Regions from separate parts of the Luteibacter sp. RCC_6_2 genome, predicted to be linked through region 1. Evidence: predicted binding sites of a transcription regulator. Region 1 holds the regulator's gene; the other holds the start of a gene.
What was found. Region 1 encodes HrcA, which represses chaperone genes, less so after heat shock. Its sites were predicted from a motif close to TTNGCACTCNNNNNNNNNGAGTGCNAA; they were not measured.

Region 1 (9,064 bases):
TCGCGCACCGGGCCTTCGTCCAAGGCGCGCAACAGGCCGAACTCGTCCAGGACCGAGGGGCGCAGGCTGTCGAGCATCTTGTGCAGGGCCCGGCGCATATGGCCGAGGATGCCGTTGATCGACATGCCGATGTCTTCGAGACCGGCACTGCCGAGGCGGGCCTGGGCCAGCTTCAGGTGGGTTTGGATCGCGGTGAGGTTCTGGCCGAGCTCGTCGTGCAGTTCCGCGGCCATGTGACGGCGCAGGTTTTCCTCCGCCTGGAGATTGCCGCGCGCGGCGTCGCGCAGCTGCCGCGCAAGCTGGTCCAGGCGCTGGTTGGCGGCGGCCAGATGGGTGTTCTGCTGGGCCACGCGCTCGCTGCTGCGGCGCAGCGCATCGGTCGCCGCACCGAGCATCAACGTGCCCGTGCCCGCCACGGCCAGGAACAGGTGAGCGGCCGCCGTGGGCGCTCCGCGGCCGATCATGTCCTCGGTGACATTCAGCCCCACGCTGGTGATCAGCATGGCCAGGCCGGCGCCGCGCCAACCGTGGCGGAATGCGAAGAACAGCACCGGCGCCAGGGAGAGGACCCGGGCGAACTGCGGTTGTGGCGAGTATTCCGCGAGCGTGATCAGGATGGCCAGCGAGGGAAGCATCACCAGCAGGCCGTCGAGCAACAGTTCGCCCATGGCCGCTTGCGTGGGCCGCTCGCGGAACGCCAGGATCATGACCGGCACCACCAGCAGCACGCCCAGGTAGTTGCCGAGCAGGTCGCTGCCGAAGGTGGTACCCAGCATCTCCACCGGGGCGGCGGGATGCATGGAAGCCATCATCGCGGCGTTGCCGGCGGTGGCCACCGTGGCCGTGACCATGGCCGAGAGCAGCAGGCGGGCGACGTCCTCGGGCGTGTTGAGGCTGGCATGCAGGTGCGCGCGGCGCAGCAGCCACAGGCAGGCGGCCACCATCAGCGGTTCGGGAGCATCGCCCAGGACGAAGCCCGCGCCGCCGATCGGCAGGCCGCTGCGCCATTCGCAAAAGGCGCTGGCGGCGATCTCGGCCCCGAGTATCCAGAACCAGTGACGCGTGCGCATCAACAGCAGCGCGCCGAAGCGGAGGCCGAAGGGCAGCACCCAGTAGGGCTGCTCGGTCGGCCACAGCATCACCCACGCCGCGGCGTACGCGAGCGCGAACAGGGGGCCGGCGAAGCGTGAAAGACCGAGTAGTCGCATTGGCGGAATGTTACACGGCCGATGCGCGGAGCCGACGCCGCGGATCGAGCCATACGCACGCGTCGGGAGAGCCTGCTACATTCTGCCCATGCCCAGAATCGTCCTTGTAGATGACCATGCCATCGTCCGTGAGGGTTTCAAGCGCCTCATCGAGCTGGAACCCGACCTCGATGTCGTCGCCGAAGCCCGCAACGCCGATGAGGCGGTGGACGCGGTCACCCAACATCGGCCGGACCTGGTGGCGGTGGACCTGTCCCTGCCGGATGGCAGCGGGCTGCCGCTGATCGAGCACCTGGGCAGCATCGCGCCCGGGATGAAGATCGTGGTGCTGAGCATGCACGACGGCGAACCCTACGTATCCGAGGCACTGCGTCGTGGTGCCCGCGGTTATGTGACCAAGGGCGTGGCGCCCGAGGAACTGGTGGCCGCGGTGCGCTCGGTGCTCGGCGGCGACCAGTACCTGAGTTCGGACCTGCGCGAGCGCCGCTCGGGCCGGCCGACCACCGACCTGGACCCGTTCAATCGCCTGACCGCCCGCGAGCGGGAGGTCTTCCTGCTATTGGCGGCTGGCCGCGCGCCCAAGCAAGTGGCCGCGGAACTCGGCATCGGGCAGAAGACGATCTACATCCACCGCGCCGCGGTGATGAACAAGCTCAACGCCGGCTCGGAACTGGACCTCTACCGCATGGCCCAAGAGCGCGGGCTGATCCGCACCTGACCCCCGTCAATCCCACCGGAGCCCTCCGGTGGGAAACCATGACCGCGTAGAAGCCACAGCGAGGTAGGAAGCCACAGCCCGGTAGGAAGCCATAACCCGGTAGGAAGCCACTTAAGTGGCGATTCCCCAACCCTGACCCACCCCCTCACCCCTGCGCACGATCCAACATCTTCTTCGCATGCGCCCGCGTCTCCTTGGTGATCTCCACCCCCCCGAGCATGCGGCTGAGCTCGTCACGCCGCCCGGCGGCATCCAGCGCATGGATGCGCGTACGCGTCGCCTCGCCATCGCTCTCCTTCGCCACCTGCAAATGCGAGTGACCTTGGGCGGCCACCTGCGGCAGGTGCGTTACACACAGCACCTGCACGCGTTCACCGAGTGCACGCAGCTTCTGCCCGACCACCTCAGCCACCGCGCCGCCGATGCCGGTGTCCACCTCGTCGAAGATCATGCAGCCGATATTGTCGTTGCCCAGCGTGGCGACCTCGATGGCGAGGCTGATGCGGGCGAGTTCACCACCGGAAGCGACCTTGCGTAGCGGTCGCGGCGGTTGCCCCGGGTTGGCGCTGACCAGCAGTTCGCAACGTTCACGCCCTTGCGGATCGGGCTCGTCGCCCTCGGCGGGCTCCAGCGAGACTTCCAGTCGTCCACCGGCCATGCCCAGTTCGCCCATCAAGCCGGCGACGGTGCCGCCGAGCCTTCCCGCGGCCTCGGCGCGTGCCTTCGACAGGGCGGCGGCGGCGGTGTCGTAGGTCTGGTGCAGGCGGTCGCGCTCGCGGCCGAGGCGATCGAGCGCATCGCCGGCGCCTTCGAGTTCGGCCAGGCGCTCGCGGACATCGTCGGCCTTGGCCGTGAGTTCGGCGATCGGCAGGCGGTAGCGGCGTGAGAGGTCGTGCAGATGGGTGAGGTGGGTGTCTACCTCGGCCAACCGCTCGGGGTCTAGCTCGACATCTTGTGCGTAGCGGCTGAGGCCATCGACAGCTTCGCCCACCTGGATCTGCGCGCTGTCCAGCAGGTCCAGCGTCGGTGCGAGCGTGGCGTCGAGTTCGGCCAGGCGCGAGAGTTCCGCGTGCGCGCGGAGCAGGGCGCGGCCGATCGCGAATTCGCTTTCCCCGTCCAGCATCTCGACGACGCCGTTGGCGCCTTCGGCGAGACGGCCCGCGTTGGCGAGCCGGCGGTGCTGGGCTTCGAGGTCTTCGAGTGCGGCCGGAGCGAGCGCCCAGCGGTCGAGTTCCTCCAGTTCGTGGCTCAGCAGTCCGATCTGGTGTTCGCGGTCGTCGCCACCGGAGAGCGTGCGGATACGCGCCACGGCCTCGCGCCACGCCTTGGCCGTCTCGCGGACCTGGGCCAGGAGCGCCTCGTTGCCGGCATACGCGTCGAGCAGGGCCATCTGGTGCTGGCGCGAGAGCAGGGCCTGGTGCTCGTGCTGGCCGTGGATCTCCACGATCAGCGCGGCCAGCGCCGACATCTGGGCGAGGCTGGCCGGACGGCCGTTGATCCAGCCACGCGAGCTGCCCTCGGTACGGATCACCCGGCGGAGCTGGCAGGTCTGCCCGTCGTCGAGTTCTTCCTGGCGCAACCAGTCCAGGGCCTCGGGCAGGCCGGCGAGATCGAATTCCGCGGCCAGTTCGGCACGGTCGCTGCCGGCACGGACCATGCCGCTGTCGGCGCGGGCGCCGGCCAGGAGCATCAGCGCGTCCACCAGCAGGGACTTGCCGGCACCGGTCTCGCCGCTGACCACGGTGAGGCCCGGGCCGAAGGCGACCTCGGCTTCTTCGACGACGGCGAACTGGCGGACGTAGAGCGAGGTGAGCATGGGCACCGGAGTGGCGAAGGGAATCGCGCCGATTGTAGCGGCAGCCGCGTCGCAGAAGCCGAGACTTGCAAGCGGAGCGGCTAGACCTTATTGATAGCCCGACGATCCGACCCCTTTCCAACCCAGTCAGGCGCATGAATCCGTTTTCCGGTCACGACATCGATGCTCGCGCGCGCCGGCTGCTGCGGACCCTGATTTCCCAATACCTGTCCGATGGCGAGCCGGTCGGCTCACGCACGCTGGCGCGGTCCTCCGGCCTGGAAGTCAGCCCGGCGACGATCCGCAACATCATGGCCGACCTCGAGGAAGCCGGCCTGGTGGCCTCGCCGCACACCTCGGCGGGGCGTATCCCCACGCCGCGCGGGTTGCGCCTGTTCGTCGACAGCCTGCTCGAACTCAAGCCGCTGCCGCGCGACGAGATGGCCCGGCTGCAAGGCGGCCTGCCGCCACACCAGACGACCACCCGCGACCTGCTCGGCAATGTCTCGAACCTGCTCTCGGCGATGACCCATTTCGCCGGGGTGGTCACCGTGCCGCGCCAGGGCGATTTCCCGCTACGCCATATCGATTTCGTCAACCTGCCGGACGCCCGCGTGCTGGTGATCCTGGTGTTCTCGGACAACCAGGTGCAGAACCGCGTCGTCCAGCTGGCCCGCCCGCTGGAAGCCTCCGACCTGGAGCACGCGGCGAACTACCTGAATGCGCAGTTCGCCGGGTTCCGCCTGGCCGATATCCGTGCGCACCTGGCGACGGAACTGCGCGAGGCGGGCGGCGAGATCAACCGCCTGCTGTCCAGCGTGGTGGAACTGGCCACCGCCTCGTTCGCCACCGACGAGGACGCCGACGATGTCCTCGTCAGCGGCCAGACCAACCTGATGGGTTATTCGGAACTGGCCGACATCGACCGGCTCCGCGATCTCTTCGACGCCTTCCAGCAGAAGCGCGACCTGCTTCAGCTCATGGAAATGTGCGTCAAGGCCCCGGGCGTGCGCTTGTTCATCGGCGAGGAGTCCGGATTCTCGGCCCTCGACGGATGCAGCATCGTCACCGCCACCTACGGCACGAGCGGCCGCATGCTTGGCGCGATCGGAGTTATTGGACCGACGCGTATGGCATATGAGCGGGTCATCCCGGTGGTCCAGGCCACCGCCGGACTGCTCAGCGACGCCTTGAATCGCGCCGCGGCGACCTCATAAACCGCCACGGGAGGCGGGTTTACTATTTCCCGCAAATGTTCGGCCCCTCCATGGAGCGGGTCGGTAAGCTGACGTTTGGAGTAACCATGCAGAACAACGATCCCCACGTGCCGGATCCCGTACAGGACGGCGGCGCGGCCGACAACGAGGGCGTCAACGCCGATTTCGACGCGTTGACCGCGAAACTGGCCTCGCTCGAAGCCGAGTTGGGCCAGGCACGCGAGACGGTGCTGCGCGAGCGGGCGGAGATCGAGAACCAGCGCCGTCGCCTGCAGCGCGACCTGGACCAGGCCCGCCGCTTCGCCAACGAGAAGTTGCTCGGCGACCTGCTGCCGGTGTACGACGGCCTGGTGCTCGGCCTGGCCAACGAATCGGCCGACGCGAAGACCTTGCGCGAAGGCCTCGAGCTCACGCTGAAGCAGTTGGAAAAGGTCACCCAGGGCAATGGCCTCACGGTGGTCGATCCGTTGCACAAGCCGTTCAACCCGGAACACCACCAGGCGATCAGTTCGGTCGATTCGAACGAGCATCCGCCGGGAACCGTGGTCGCGGTGGTCCAGAAGGGTTTCATCCTCAACGACCGTCTGCTGCGTCCGGCGCTGGTCGCCGTGGTGCGCGACAACTGAACCCAAAGTATTGAATCGATGGGGCTGGGCCCCATTTTCCAACACAGTCGCGGCCGCGGGGGCCGCTTAGCATTTCGGAGCAACTTCAATGGCCAAGATCATCGGCATCGACCTCGGTACGACCAACTCCTGCGTCGCAGTGATGGAGGGTTCGACCGCGCGCGTCATCGAGAACGCGGAGGGCGATCGCACCACGCCGTCCATCGTCGCGTTCACCAAGGACAACGAGGTCCTGGTCGGCGCGCCGGCCAAGCGCCAGAGCGTCACCAATCCCAAGAACACCTTCTACGCGGTGAAGCGCCTCATCGGCCGCAAGTTCACCGACGCCGAAGTGCAGAAGGACATCAAGATCGTGCCGTACGGTATCGTCGCGCACGATAACGGCGACGCCTGGGTGCAGACCGCCGACGGCAAGAAGATGGCGCCGCAGGAGATTTCCTCGAAGGTGCTGATGAAGATGAAGAAGACCGCCGAGGATTTCCTCGGTGAGTCGGTCACCGAAGCGGTCATCACCGTGCCGGCGTACTTCAACGACAGCCAGCGCCAGGCCACGAAGGACGCCGGCCGCATCGCCGGCCTCGACGTCAAGCGCATCATCAACGAGCCGACCGCGGCCGCCCTGGCCTATGGCCTCGACAAGACCGACGCGCGCGATCGCAAGATCGCCGTGTACGACCTCGGCGGCGGTACGTTCGACGTCTCGATCATCGAGATCGCGAACGTCGACGGCGAGAAGCAGTTCGAAGTGCTGGCGACCAACGGCAACACCTTCCTGGGTGGCGAAGACTTCGACAACCGCGTCATCGACTACCTCGTCGACGAGTTCAAGAAGGAGCAGGGCATCGACCTGCGCCAGGACCAGCTCGCGCTGCAGCGCCTGAAGGACGCCGCCGAGCGCGCGAAGATCGAGCTTTCCTCGGCCCACCAGACCGACGTCAACCTGCCGTACGTTACCGCCGACGCCTCGGGCCCGAAGCACCTCAACATCAAGCTGACCCGCGCCAAGCTGGAGTCGCTGGTGGAAGACCTGGTCAAGGGCACGATCGATCCCTGCCGCACCGCGCTCAACGACGCCGGCCTGCGTGTGTCCGACATCCACGAGGTGATCCTCGTCGGTGGCCAGACCCGCATGCCGAAGGTGCAGGAAGCGGTGAAGGACTTCTTCGGCAAGGAGCCGCGCAAGGACGTCAATCCGGATGAAGCCGTGGCCGTCGGTGCCGCGATCCAGGGCGGCGTGCTGGGCGGCTCGGTGAAGGACGTGCTCCTGCTCGACGTCACCCCGCTGTCGCTCGGCATCGAGACGATGGGCGGCGTGATGACCAAGCTCATCGAGAAGAACACCACGGTGCCGACCAAGGCATCGCAGACCTTCTCGACCGCCGACGACAACCAGACCGCCGTCACCGTGCACGTCCTCCAGGGCGAGCGCGAGCGCGCGAACGCGAACAAGTCGCTGGGCAAGTTCGACCTGCAGGGCATTCGCCCGGCACCGCGTGGCACGCCGCAGATCGAGGTCACCTTCGACATCGACGCCAACGGCATCCTGCACGTGTCGGCGAAGGACAAGGACACCGGCAAGGAACAGAAAATCGAGATCAAGGCCGGCTCGGGCCTCTCGGACGAAGAGATCCAGCGCATGGTCGCCGACGCGGAAGCCAACCGCGAGGATGACAAGAAGTTCCACGAGCTCGTGCAGGTGCGCAACAAGGCCGATCAGCTCGTGCACGCCACGCGCAGCCAGCTGAAGGAACACGGTGGCAAGATCCCGGCCGAGCAGCTCGCCGGTATCGACACCGCGGTGTCCGAGCTGGAGAAGCTCAAGGACAGCGACGACAAGGCCGCGATCGAGGCGAAGATCGCCAACCTCGAACAGGTGGCGCAGGCGCTCGCGGCGGCGGCCCAGTCCGGCGGCACGCAGGACACCGCGCAGCAGTCCGCGCCGGGCGGCGGTTCGGCCCAGCCGGACGACGTGGTCGACGCCGAGTTCACCGAGGTCAAGGACGACAAGAAGTAAGTCGTCCTGAGTAAAGCGATGCCCTGCCGCGGCTCCAGCGTCCGCGGCAGGGCAAGGGTCAACCGGATCGATCGCGCCGAAGGGTTTCCCGCCGGCGCGTTCGTTCGTCCAGGGAAAGCAAGCGTGCAATGAGCAGCAAGCGCGACTACTACGAAATCCTCGGTGTGGAACGCACCGTGAGCGAGGGCGACCTCAAGAAGACCTTTCGTCGCGTCGCGATGAAGTATCACCCCGACCGCAATCCGGAACCGGAAGCGCTCGAGAAATTCAAGGAAGCCAAGGAAGCCTACGACGTGCTGTCCGATGCGCAGAAGCGCGCGGCGTACGATCAGTACGGCCATGCCGCCTTCGAGGGCGGTGGCTTCGGTCGTGGCAACGGCGCCGGTTTCGGCGACGTGGGCGACATCTTCGGCGACATCTTCGGTGACATTTTCGGCGGTGGCGGCGGACGCCAGCGCACACGCCGTGGCGCCGACCTTCGCTACATGATGGATCTCGATCTCGAGGAAGCCGTGTTCGGCGTCGAGAAGAAGATCGAGGTACCCACCCAGGTCAACTGCCATCACTGCAATGGCACCGGCTCGGAAGACGGCAAGGTCTCCACCTGTTCCACCTGCGCCGGCCATGGCCGCGTGCGCATGCAGAACGGCATCTTCTCCATCCAGCAAGCCTGTCCGACCTGCCATGGTTCCGGCCAGAAGATCGACAAGCCCTGCAAGAAGTGCCACGGCGAAGGCCGCCTCGAGGAAGAACGCACGCTATCGGTGCGCATTCCCGCGGGCGTGGACAATGGCGATCGCATCCGCCTGACGGGGCAGGGTGAGGCCGGTCCCGCTGGGTCGCCGGCGGGCGACCTCTACGTGGAAGTGCGCGTGCGCGAGCACAAGATCTTCCAGCGCGACGGTTCCGACCTCTACTGCGAAGTGCCCATCCGTTTCGCGCAGGCCGCGCTCGGCACCGAGCTGGCCGTGCCGACACTCGAAGGCGAAGTTCCGGTGAACGTGCCGCCTGAAACACAGACGGGCCAGCAATTCCGCCTGCGCGGACGCGGCGTCAAGTCGGTTCGCGGTGGGCGTACCGGCGACCTCATCTGCACCGTGGTGGTGGAGACGCCGGTCCGCCTCACGAAGGAGCAGCGCGACCTGCTCACCCAGCTGGAAGCCACGTTCGTGGGTGACGAAGCGGCAAAGCATACGCCGCGTTCGAACACCTTCATCGACGGCGTCAAGGACTTCTGGTCACGCGTCACGTCGTAAACCGACGCGGGCGGCAGGAGCGCATGGCGCGCTCCTGCCGTTGGTGATCCGCCGAGGCTTATTCGGCCCGCACCCACTCCTGGCTGCGCCCGATCAGCGAGAACCCCACGTACCCGTGCACGTCGAGGGTCTTCCCTCCGTCTTCGAGCTTGAGCGTGACCTTGTAGATCTTGCCCTTGGCCGGGTCGAGAATCTGGCCGCCGGACCACTCGTCGCCGTCCTTCTTCAGG
Region 2 (9,064 bases), on a different contig from region 1:
AGCACGCCGGTGAAGAAGTCGCCGGAGGGGCCCGATCGTGCGGCGAGACCGCTGCCCACGTTGCCGAGCGAACCCCCGATCTCGAACACGCCCGACATCGACAGGCCCACGGCCAGCATCACGTAGACGAGCAGGCCGATCGCCAGCGGTTGCTGGAACTGCGCGCCCCACTGGACGCCGTGGCCCGCCGCTCGGATGCCGACGATGACCAGGCCCAGGATGGCGAAGGCGGCCAGCACGCCGGCCGTGTACCAGAGCGCGTGCTTGCGTGCGGCGCCCGGGCTTTCCCCGCTTTCGAGCACGGTGATGGCTTTCAGCGACAACACCGGCAACACGCACGGCATCAGGTTCAGTACCAGGCCGCCGAGCAAGGCGAGGCCGATGGCCGCGATGAATCCGACGGGTGCGTCACCGCCTGGCGCCAGGCCGGGCGGCGGCGGGGTCGGGGCGACATCCGCCGGCGCGGCGGCGGGCTGTTCCTCGGACGGGGCGCCGACGGATGCCGTTCCCGCGCCCAGGTCGACCTTGATATGCCGCGTCATCACCGGATAGCAGATGCCGTTCTCGAGGCAGCCCTGGTAAGCCACGTCGATCGCCACCGCCGTGGCGCCCGCGGCGCCATTCAGCGGCACCGGCAGTTCCACCTGGTCGAAATAGACGATGGTGTCGCCGAAGTGCTCGTCGTGATGCGCGGTACCGCTGGGCCAGTCCGGCTCGCCCACGCTCACCCCGGCGGGCGAGGTCACCGTGATCTGCGTCTTGTCCCGATAGAGGTAATAGTCCTTGGGCATGGTCCAGCGCAGCAGCAGGCTGCCGTGGTCCTTGACCAGCGCCTCGAAACGGAACGCCTGGTCGGCGGGAAGCGCTTGCGCTTCGCTGCCGGGAGTCGCCGCCGGGGCGCCTAGCAAGGCCGCGCCGTTGGCGGCGGGCGCCGCGGCCGCGGGAATGGTCGACGCGCCGCCGATCGTGAGCTTCAGGTGCTCGGTGTTCGGCGGGTAGCAGATCTTCGGCTCCACCTCGTGGCAGCCCTGGTACTGGACGTCGAGGGCGAGCGTCTTCGTCGCGGCGTCGGCGAGCGTGTACGGCACGCTGGCTTCCACGTCACCGTGGTAGATCTCCACGTCGCCGAGGTATTCGTCGTGCTTCTTCAGGCCATCGGGAAGCGTCGGCTCGCCCAGCGTGACCGCCGCGGGCTCCGCCGCCTTGATCTTGATCCGGCCCCGGTAGAGGTAATAGTCCGGCGCGATCCGCCAGTGCAACTTCACCATGCCGGGCTGGCTGGCATCGGAAGTGAGGTGGAAGGCCTGGGTGACCGGCAGCAGGTCGTCATCGCCCTGGGCGAGCGCCGGCAGGGCGGCGGCGAACAAGGCGAGGCCGGCGACCAGGTTCCGCGCGAGGCGGGCGAACGACGTCATGTTGACTCCGGGGATCGGTGCGGCGACGAACCGCGAGGGGCGTCGATCATTATGACCGGGCATGCCCTTGTTAGCTTGCATCGACGCTGGCTTCCAGCCAGGCGAGGTAGGGCGCGTGGCCTTCCACCAACGGCAGGGCCACGACCTCCGGCACCTCGTAGGGATGGTGCTCGACGACGAAGGCCTCGACAGCGGAGAAGGCCTCGCGGGTGGTCTTCACCAGCAGGAGGTCCTCGGCGTCGGTGACCACCTCGCCTTTCCAGCGGTAGGTGGACCGCATCCCCGGCAGGTGGTTCACGCAGGCGGCCAGGCCGGCCTGCACGAGGCCATGGGCGAGGGAGGCGGCGGGTTCGCCGGCGGGACAGGCGACGAGGATGGCGATGGGTTCGGACATGGGTCGATTGTGGTCTTTTTTGTACCCGGGGCCTTGAACGGTTTCGCACAGGCGCCATCTGTCGATCACCCCGAGGCTCTTCCGATTCGCGTCGAGCTTTGGCTAAAATTCTGGCACTCACCCTTGGCAAGTGCTAACAGGGTGGACCAATTTCGTTATCCGTCAATCACATGGTTGGAGAAGTCATGAGCAAACTGCGCCCGCTGCACGATCGCGTCATCGTCAAGCGTCTCGAGGAAGAGCGTGTTTCCGCCGGTGGCATCGTCATCCCTGATAGCGCCACCGAGAAGCCCACCCGCGGCAAGGTCATCGCCGCCGGCACCGGCCTCCTCCTGGCCAGCGGCCAGCTCCGCCCGATGGGCGTGAAGGAAGGCGACGTCGTCCTGTTCGGCAAGTACGCCGGCCAGGAGATCAAGGTCGATGGCGAAGAACTGGTCTTCCTGAAGGAAGACGACATCGTGGCGGTCCTGGAAGGCTGAGCCCCCGCTCGCCCCGTTCCTCCCGGCTATCCCAAACAACTGATCTCAAGGATTCACTCTCATGGCATCTAAAGAAGTCCGCTTCGGCGAAGACGTCCGCGCACGCATGCTGAAGGGCGTCAACACGCTCGCCAACGCCGTCAAGGTCACCCTCGGCCCGAAGGGCCGCAACGTCGTGCTCGAGAAGAGCTTCGGCGCGCCGACCGTCACCAAGGATGGCGTCTCGGTCGCGAAGGAAATCGAACTCGCCGACAAGTACGAGAACATCGGCGCCCAGATCGTCAAGGAAGCCGCCTCGAAGACCTCCGACGTGGCCGGCGACGGCACCACGACGGCCACCGTCCTCGCCCAGGCGTTCATCCAGGAAGGCCTCAAGGCCGTTGCCGCCGGCATCAACCCGATGGACCTCAAGCGCGGCATCGACCAGGCCGTCACGGCCGCCGTCGGTGAGCTGAAGAAGCTTTCCAACCCGACCGCCGACGACAAGGCGATCGCCCAGGTCGGCACGATCTCGGCCAACTCCGATTCGAACATCGGCGACATCATCGCCACCGCGATGGGCAAGGTCGGCAAGGAAGGCGTGATCACGGTCGAGGAAGGCTCGGGCCTCGAGAACGAGCTCGACGTCGTCGAGGGCATGCAGTTCGACCGCGGCTATCTCTCGCCGTACTTCATCAACAACCAGCAGTCGCAGCAGGTTGAACTGGACGACCCGTTCATCCTCATCCACGACAAGAAGATCTCGAACGTCCGTGAGCTCCTGCCGGTGCTCGAGGCCGTCGCCAAGGCCGCCAAGCCGCTGCTGATCGTCGCCGAGGAAGTCGAGGGCGAAGCCCTGGCCACCCTCGTCGTCAACACGATCCGTGGCATCGTCAAGGTCGCCGCCGTCAAGGCGCCGGGCTTCGGCGATCGCCGCAAGGCCATCCTGGAAGACATCGCCATCCTCACCAACGGCGTGGTCATCTCCGAGGAAGTGGGCCTGCAGCTCGACAAGGCCACGATCAACGACCTCGGCCGTGCCAAGCGCGTCGTGATCACCAAGGAAAACACCACGATCATCGACGGTGCCGGCGAAGCCGAGCGCATCCAGTCGCGCATCGGCCAGATCAAGGCGCAGATCGAAGAGACCTCTTCGGACTACGACCGCGAGAAGCTGCAGGAGCGCGTCGCCAAGCTTGCCGGCGGTGTCGCCGTCATCAAGGTCGGCGCCGCGACGGAAGTCGAGATGAAGGAAAAGAAGGCCCGCGTCGAAGACGCCCTGCACGCCACGCGTGCGGCCGTCGAGGAAGGCGTGGTCCCGGGCGGCGGTGTCGCCCTGATCCGTGCGCTGAAGGCCCTCGAAGGCCTGAAGGGCAAGAACCCGGACCAGGACCTCGGCATCGCGATCACCCGTCGCACGCTGGAAGCCCCGCTGCGCGCCATCGTCACCAACGCTGGCGAAGAGGCTTCGGTCATCGTCAACCAGGTGAAGGACGGCCAGGGTAACTTCGGTTACAACGCCGCCACCGGCGAGTTCGGCGACATGATCGCGTTCGGCATCCTGGACCCGACCAAGGTCACCCGTTCGGCGCTGCAGTTCGCCGCCTCGGTGGCCGGCTCGATCATCACGACCGAAGCGGCCGTGACCGAGCTGCCGAAGAAGGACGACGGCCACGGCCACGGTGCCCCCGGCGGCATGGGTGGCATGGGCGGCATGGACTTCTAAGTCCGCGCTTCTCTGGCTCGTTATAAAAAAGCCCCGCGAAAGCGGGGCTTTTCTTTTTTCCCACCCACCCTCCGCCTCAGTACGAGATGGTCGCCGATGTCGCCGTCGTGCTGAGGCCGTAGTTGCATTGCGGGTTGATGCCGGAGGTGTCGCTGCCGCCCCAGGGCGGAGAGGCCACGCGTACGTTGTCGCGGTTGTACACCTGGATGTTGTGGAAGACGATCGGGCCGCCAGGGTATTCGCCGCACGTGGAGACGTTGTACACCTCGAGCACGCCGCCGAAGACCCAGGTGAGGTCGTCATAGGGATCGGTCGTGAGCGAACTCGTGCGGCCCGTGGTCGTGTTGCGCGAATCGATCTTCCACGTGGGGCAGTCCTGTCCCGCCGCGCAGGTGGAGTAGGTGTCGCCGACGACGACATCGCCCGCCTTCGCCGGAATCGGGTCGCTGTGGAACGTGGTGCCGTCGACACAGCAGTTCCAGCTCGCCAGTGTCCATGCCTTGTCGTTGTAGCCGTTCCATCCGAGCACGGGCTGGAGGATCGATTGCACGTTCGGCAGCTGCTCGAGGCCGGGGAAGAAATAGATGACCTGATCGTCCTTCGTCACGGGTGCGGATGGCACCGTCCATGTCGCGACGATGCGGCCGATGGGTGTGTTGCTGGCGTAGTTCGCGGCTTGCACCCAGCCGCTCTGCTCGGGCGGTGGCGTGGCGGCGGAGCGCAAGGTGCGGCGGCCGTCGGCTTCGATGCGGTCGCCGCGCAAGGTGTAGTTCGCCTTGCCGCAGGTCGCCGGTTTCTCCAGTGCGCCGGAGGCTCGCTGTATCAAGCCGTTCTTTTGCAGGCGATCACCTTCGTGCACGGTGGCCACGCAATCGGGAGAGAAATAGCCATTGGGGGTGACCACGTAATCGTCGGGGACGCCCGCGGGTTTCGCGGAGGGGGGCATGGCGGCGACGCGCGTGAGTTCCCGGGTTGGCACGGCCTGCGGATCTTGCGCGGCGGATGCCGCCATGGCGATGAAAAACATCGCGCCGATCAAAGCGAACCTCTTCATGTATACGACTCCTGCATTGGGAAGGATGTCGTCCATGTGGCAGCGGCGTAAGCGCCGGTGTCGCCCCCTGTTCCGCCGCGCATGAAGGGCGCGGATGATCAGGCTATGGGCGTGGGATCGCCAGGTTTGTGATGTGTGTACCAATCCATCGCGGCTTGCCGTCGATGCGTATGTCGCAAGAAATTGCGGTGGATGAGGCGCTACTGATGTGCGCCCGCCGCCGCGTTTTCGTCCGCCGTACCTGGCTGGCGCGCCAGCGCCGCCGCATCGGGCAGGGCGTATTGCGCAACCAGCGGTTCAAGCTTCTGCTTCATCCGCAGCATCGCCACGTTGCCCATGGATACATCCGTATATTTCTGCAGGGCATCCTCGGCCGGCGTGGGTGCGTCCGGTGCGTGCGTGAGCGCGGCGAGGCGCGGAGCGACGACCTGGGTGAGGGCGAAGTAGGGATCGTCGTGCACGCCCGCCTGCTCCAACAGCTTGCCGGGCAGCATCCACGCCGCGAGATCGGCTTTCTCCGGCGCGGGACCATCGCCGTGTGCGTCGATGAGGATGTACGGCACCGTCTGGTTGAACATGCCGGTACCGTCGGCGAAACCGAGCTTGTCGTACGCCTCGGTGAGCGCGGGCAGGTGATCGCCATAGAACAGGAGCAGCGTCGGCCGCTCGCGCTGCTTCAGGAGTTCGGCGAGGCGGCCGAGCTCGGCGTCGGCATGGCGCATGTGATAGATGTAGTTGCGCAGTTGCAGCTTCGCGTCGTCACTGATGCCGTCCGGCACGGGAATGGCGTCGCGCTCATGCGTGTCGATGTTCACGCTCTTGTCGTACGGTCCGTGCGCTTCCATGCTTATCGCGAAGACGAAGCGCGGCGGGCCGGAGTCCTTCAGCTGATTCATGATCTCGTCGGTCATGGCGCTATCGGCCATGTACTCGCCATCCTTGCGGAAGTCCTTGGGGAAATCCGGCTGTGAAACAAACCGGTCGAAGCCCAACGACCTGAAGGCCGTGGTCCGGTTCCAGAACGAGGCGTCGTTACCATGCACGGCGATGGTTTCGTATCCATGCGAACGCAACGTTCGCACCATGCCCGGAACGACGCCCGAATGCATCTGCAGGTAAGGGAATTGCATCGTCGGGAAATAGCGCAATGACAGACCCGTGAGCACTTCGAATTCGGTGCGGATCGTGCCGCCGCCGAACGTCGGCACATGCAGGCGACCCGTGCTCGCATGCTCCGCGAGACGGTGCAGGTTCGGTGCGAAGTCCTCGTTCTCGAGGCCGCGAATCGCGCTCGGGTCGAAGAACGATTCGCTCTGCACGACGACGATGTCGGGCGTCTGCCGTCCGTTGGCCGCCGCCACCGCCATGTGCTCGCGCAGGGCGGGCCCGGTGTCCGCCAGGAAGCGCCCGGCTTCGGCCGGATCAGCCTTGGTCTTCTTGCCTGCATCCTGGAGGCGGAACTGCACGATCGTCGTCACCACGCCGTTGTAGCCGGCGTTCGCCGCGGCGGACCAGGGTTGCAGCCCAAGGCGGTCCTTGTCGTAGATGGTCGACCACGCGGGGACGCCCGCGAACAGGGTTCCCATCAGCGCGACCAGCGCCAGGCCCGCGACGAGGCGGCGTCCCTTCGTGCGCCGCGCAAAAAGAGGCGGCTCGTAGCGGGCGATCACGACGATCAGCGCGATCGTTCCCAGGATGGCCAGGTACGGCAAGGGGTTGGCGGGCAGGTAACCGCCGAGCAGGTGGAGGCCGCCGTTCTTCAGCTGGCCGACCATGCGGAAGTCGGCAGGTAGCAGGGGCGCGCCCAGGTTCTTCATCTTGATGGCGCTGACCACCAGCACGGCGCCCTGCGCCATGAAGGCGAGGCCGAACGACAGCCATGCCCGGCGCGTCAGCACCAGCAACAGCGAGGCGAGCAGCAGGCCGGGGAAGGCGTTGGCGAACAGGTGCCAGGGCCGGGCGGCCCACTCGGCGCTGGATACGCCCGGGTTGCCGTCGAGGAAGCCGGTGTAGAGGACGAACGCCACGGCGAGGCAGAGTGGCAACGCCACCCGGGCCATAACGTCACGCCAACGCTTTGAATCGAAAGTCATAACGCCCTCTTGTCACGCCCCTGTAGCAAGGGGGTAGGGACTGTAACGCAGCGGACATGAACCGGTTGTCAGGCGAGGACGCACGTATTTCTTGCGATCCGTGACATGTCATGAGACGAATCGCAATCCGGTGCCGGGAAGCGCGCCATGCCGCCGCTAAGGCACAATGACCACCTCATGAATGCATCGACGACGGCTCCGCGCGAAAGCCCCGAACTACGCGCATTGATCGATACCCGTTATGCCGACGTGATGGCGGCATGCCGTGCCGCGCGCATCCCGCTGTACGACGATGCCGGCGTGGCCGAACGCATCCGGCGGACCTTGCTCGCCTCGGACTTCGCCTTCGATATCTTGCGTCGCCAGCCCGATTTGCTCGCGCCAGCCGGTCTGGAACGACTTCGTGCCAATGCCGACGCGGGAACGCGTGGCGCGACGCTGGAACTGCCGGCGGACGAGGATCGTTGCATGTCGGTGCTGCGCCGCTTCCGGCACGCGGAAGCGGTCCGCCTCGTGTTCCGTGACGTGAACGGGTTGGACGACCTGGACGAGACGCTTTCCTCGACGAGCGCGCTTTATGAAACCTTGCTCGAGGTCGCCTTGCGCTGGTCTGAAAGCGCCATGCATGCGCGTTACGGACAGCCGCGCGATACGAACGGCGTCGCGCAGCGCACGGTGGTACTCGGCTTCGGCAAGCTCGGCGGCAATGAACTGAATTTTTCCTCCGACATCGACCTGGTGCTGGCGTATGCCTCGGGCGGGGAAACCGATGGCGCGCGGCCGCTCGACAACGGCGAGTACTTCATTCGCGAGACGCGCCAACTCGTGCGCCTGCTGGCCGAGCCCACGCTGGATGGCATCTGCGCCCGCGTGGACCTGCGCCTGCGCCCGTTCGGCAACGCGGGGCGGCTGTCGCTGCCCTTCGCGGCGATGGAACAGTACTACCAGCGGGAAGGTCGCGATTGGGAACGCTATGCCTGGATCAAGGCGCGGCCGGTGGCTGGCGACCGCGTCGCCGGACGCGAACTGCAGGACATGCTCCGGCCGTTCGTTTATCGGCGCTACCTCGACTACACGGCGTTCGCGGGCCTGCGCGAGATGAAGGCGTTGATCGACGCGGAGGTCGCGCGCAAGGATCTCGCCGGCAACCTGAAGCTCGGACCCGGCGGCATTCGTGAAATCGAGTTCGTGGTGCAGCTGACCCAGATGATCCGTGGCGGTCGCGACCCGGCCTTGCGCGTGCGTGGCCTGTTGCCTGCGCTACGGGCTTGCGAGGCGCGCGGTTACATCCCCTCGGCACGAGCGAAGCTGTTGCGCTCGGCCTACGTGTTCTTGCGCCGCCTTGAGAACCGCGTGCAGATGCTGCGCGACGCGCAAACCCACGACATTCCCGACGATGCGCTGTCGCGCGAACGTCTGGCCCTTGGCTTGGGCTACGCCCATTGGGACGACCTGGCGCTCGACCTGGTCCGGCATCGCGATGCGGTGTCCGCCGAGTTCGCCGCCGTGCTCGTTCCCGAGGCTGGCGGTACGGCGACGGCCCCCATCGCCGATGTCGCGCTCTGGCAGGCGGCGCGGGCGGAGACACTCGATGCCTCCCTGATGGAGGCGTCGGGTTTCATCCCTGGCGAGGAAGCCGCCGGTGAACTGATGAAATTGCCGCGCACGGCGGCGGTCCGCTCGATGTCGGCGCGTTCGTCCGAACGCATCGAACGCCTGATGCCCCACTTGATCGGTGCAGCCCGTGGCAGCGTGGCGCCCGTGGCCAGCCTCTTGCGTTTGTTGCGCCTGGTCCAGGCCGTCGCGCGTCGTTCGTCCTATCTCGCCCTGCTCGACGAACAACCCAATGCGCGGCGGCGTGTCGCCAGCGTGTTCGCGGACAGTGCGTTCCTCGCGGAGCGAGTCATAGCGCAACCCCTGCTGC

Region 2: groES (co-chaperone GroES) is a predicted target of HrcA. The motif match lies at 1,920-1,946, and genes of this name have one in related genera.

What each region holds. Positions count from the first base shown of each region.
Region 1 covers NZ_JBFUPQ010000019.1:4,135-13,198, reverse strand. Annotated here, with positions in the region: gene AB6730_RS17375 (MASE1 domain-containing protein) at 1-1,208, opposite strand, end outside; gene AB6730_RS17370 (response regulator) at 1,297-1,926, shown strand; gene recN (DNA repair protein RecN) at 2,072-3,742, opposite strand; gene hrcA (heat-inducible transcriptional repressor HrcA) at 3,877-4,938, shown strand; gene grpE (nucleotide exchange factor GrpE) at 5,025-5,564, shown strand; gene dnaK (molecular chaperone DnaK) at 5,653-7,578, shown strand; gene dnaJ (molecular chaperone DnaJ) at 7,707-8,834, shown strand; gene AB6730_RS17340 (DUF2147 domain-containing protein) at 8,893-9,064, opposite strand, start outside.
Region 2 covers NZ_JBFUPQ010000004.1:2,007-11,070, forward strand. Annotated here, with positions in the region: gene AB6730_RS04970 (protein-disulfide reductase DsbD family protein) at 1-1,415, opposite strand, end outside; gene cutA (divalent-cation tolerance protein CutA) at 1,486-1,809, opposite strand; gene groES (co-chaperone GroES) at 1,995-2,288, shown strand; gene groL (chaperonin GroEL) at 2,350-3,993, shown strand; gene AB6730_RS04990 (hypothetical protein) at 4,070-5,047, opposite strand; gene AB6730_RS04995 (LTA synthase family protein) at 5,248-7,140, opposite strand; gene glnE (bifunctional [glutamate--ammonia ligase]-adenylyl-L-tyrosine phosphorylase/[glutamate--ammonia-ligase] adenylyltransferase) at 7,318-9,064, shown strand, end outside.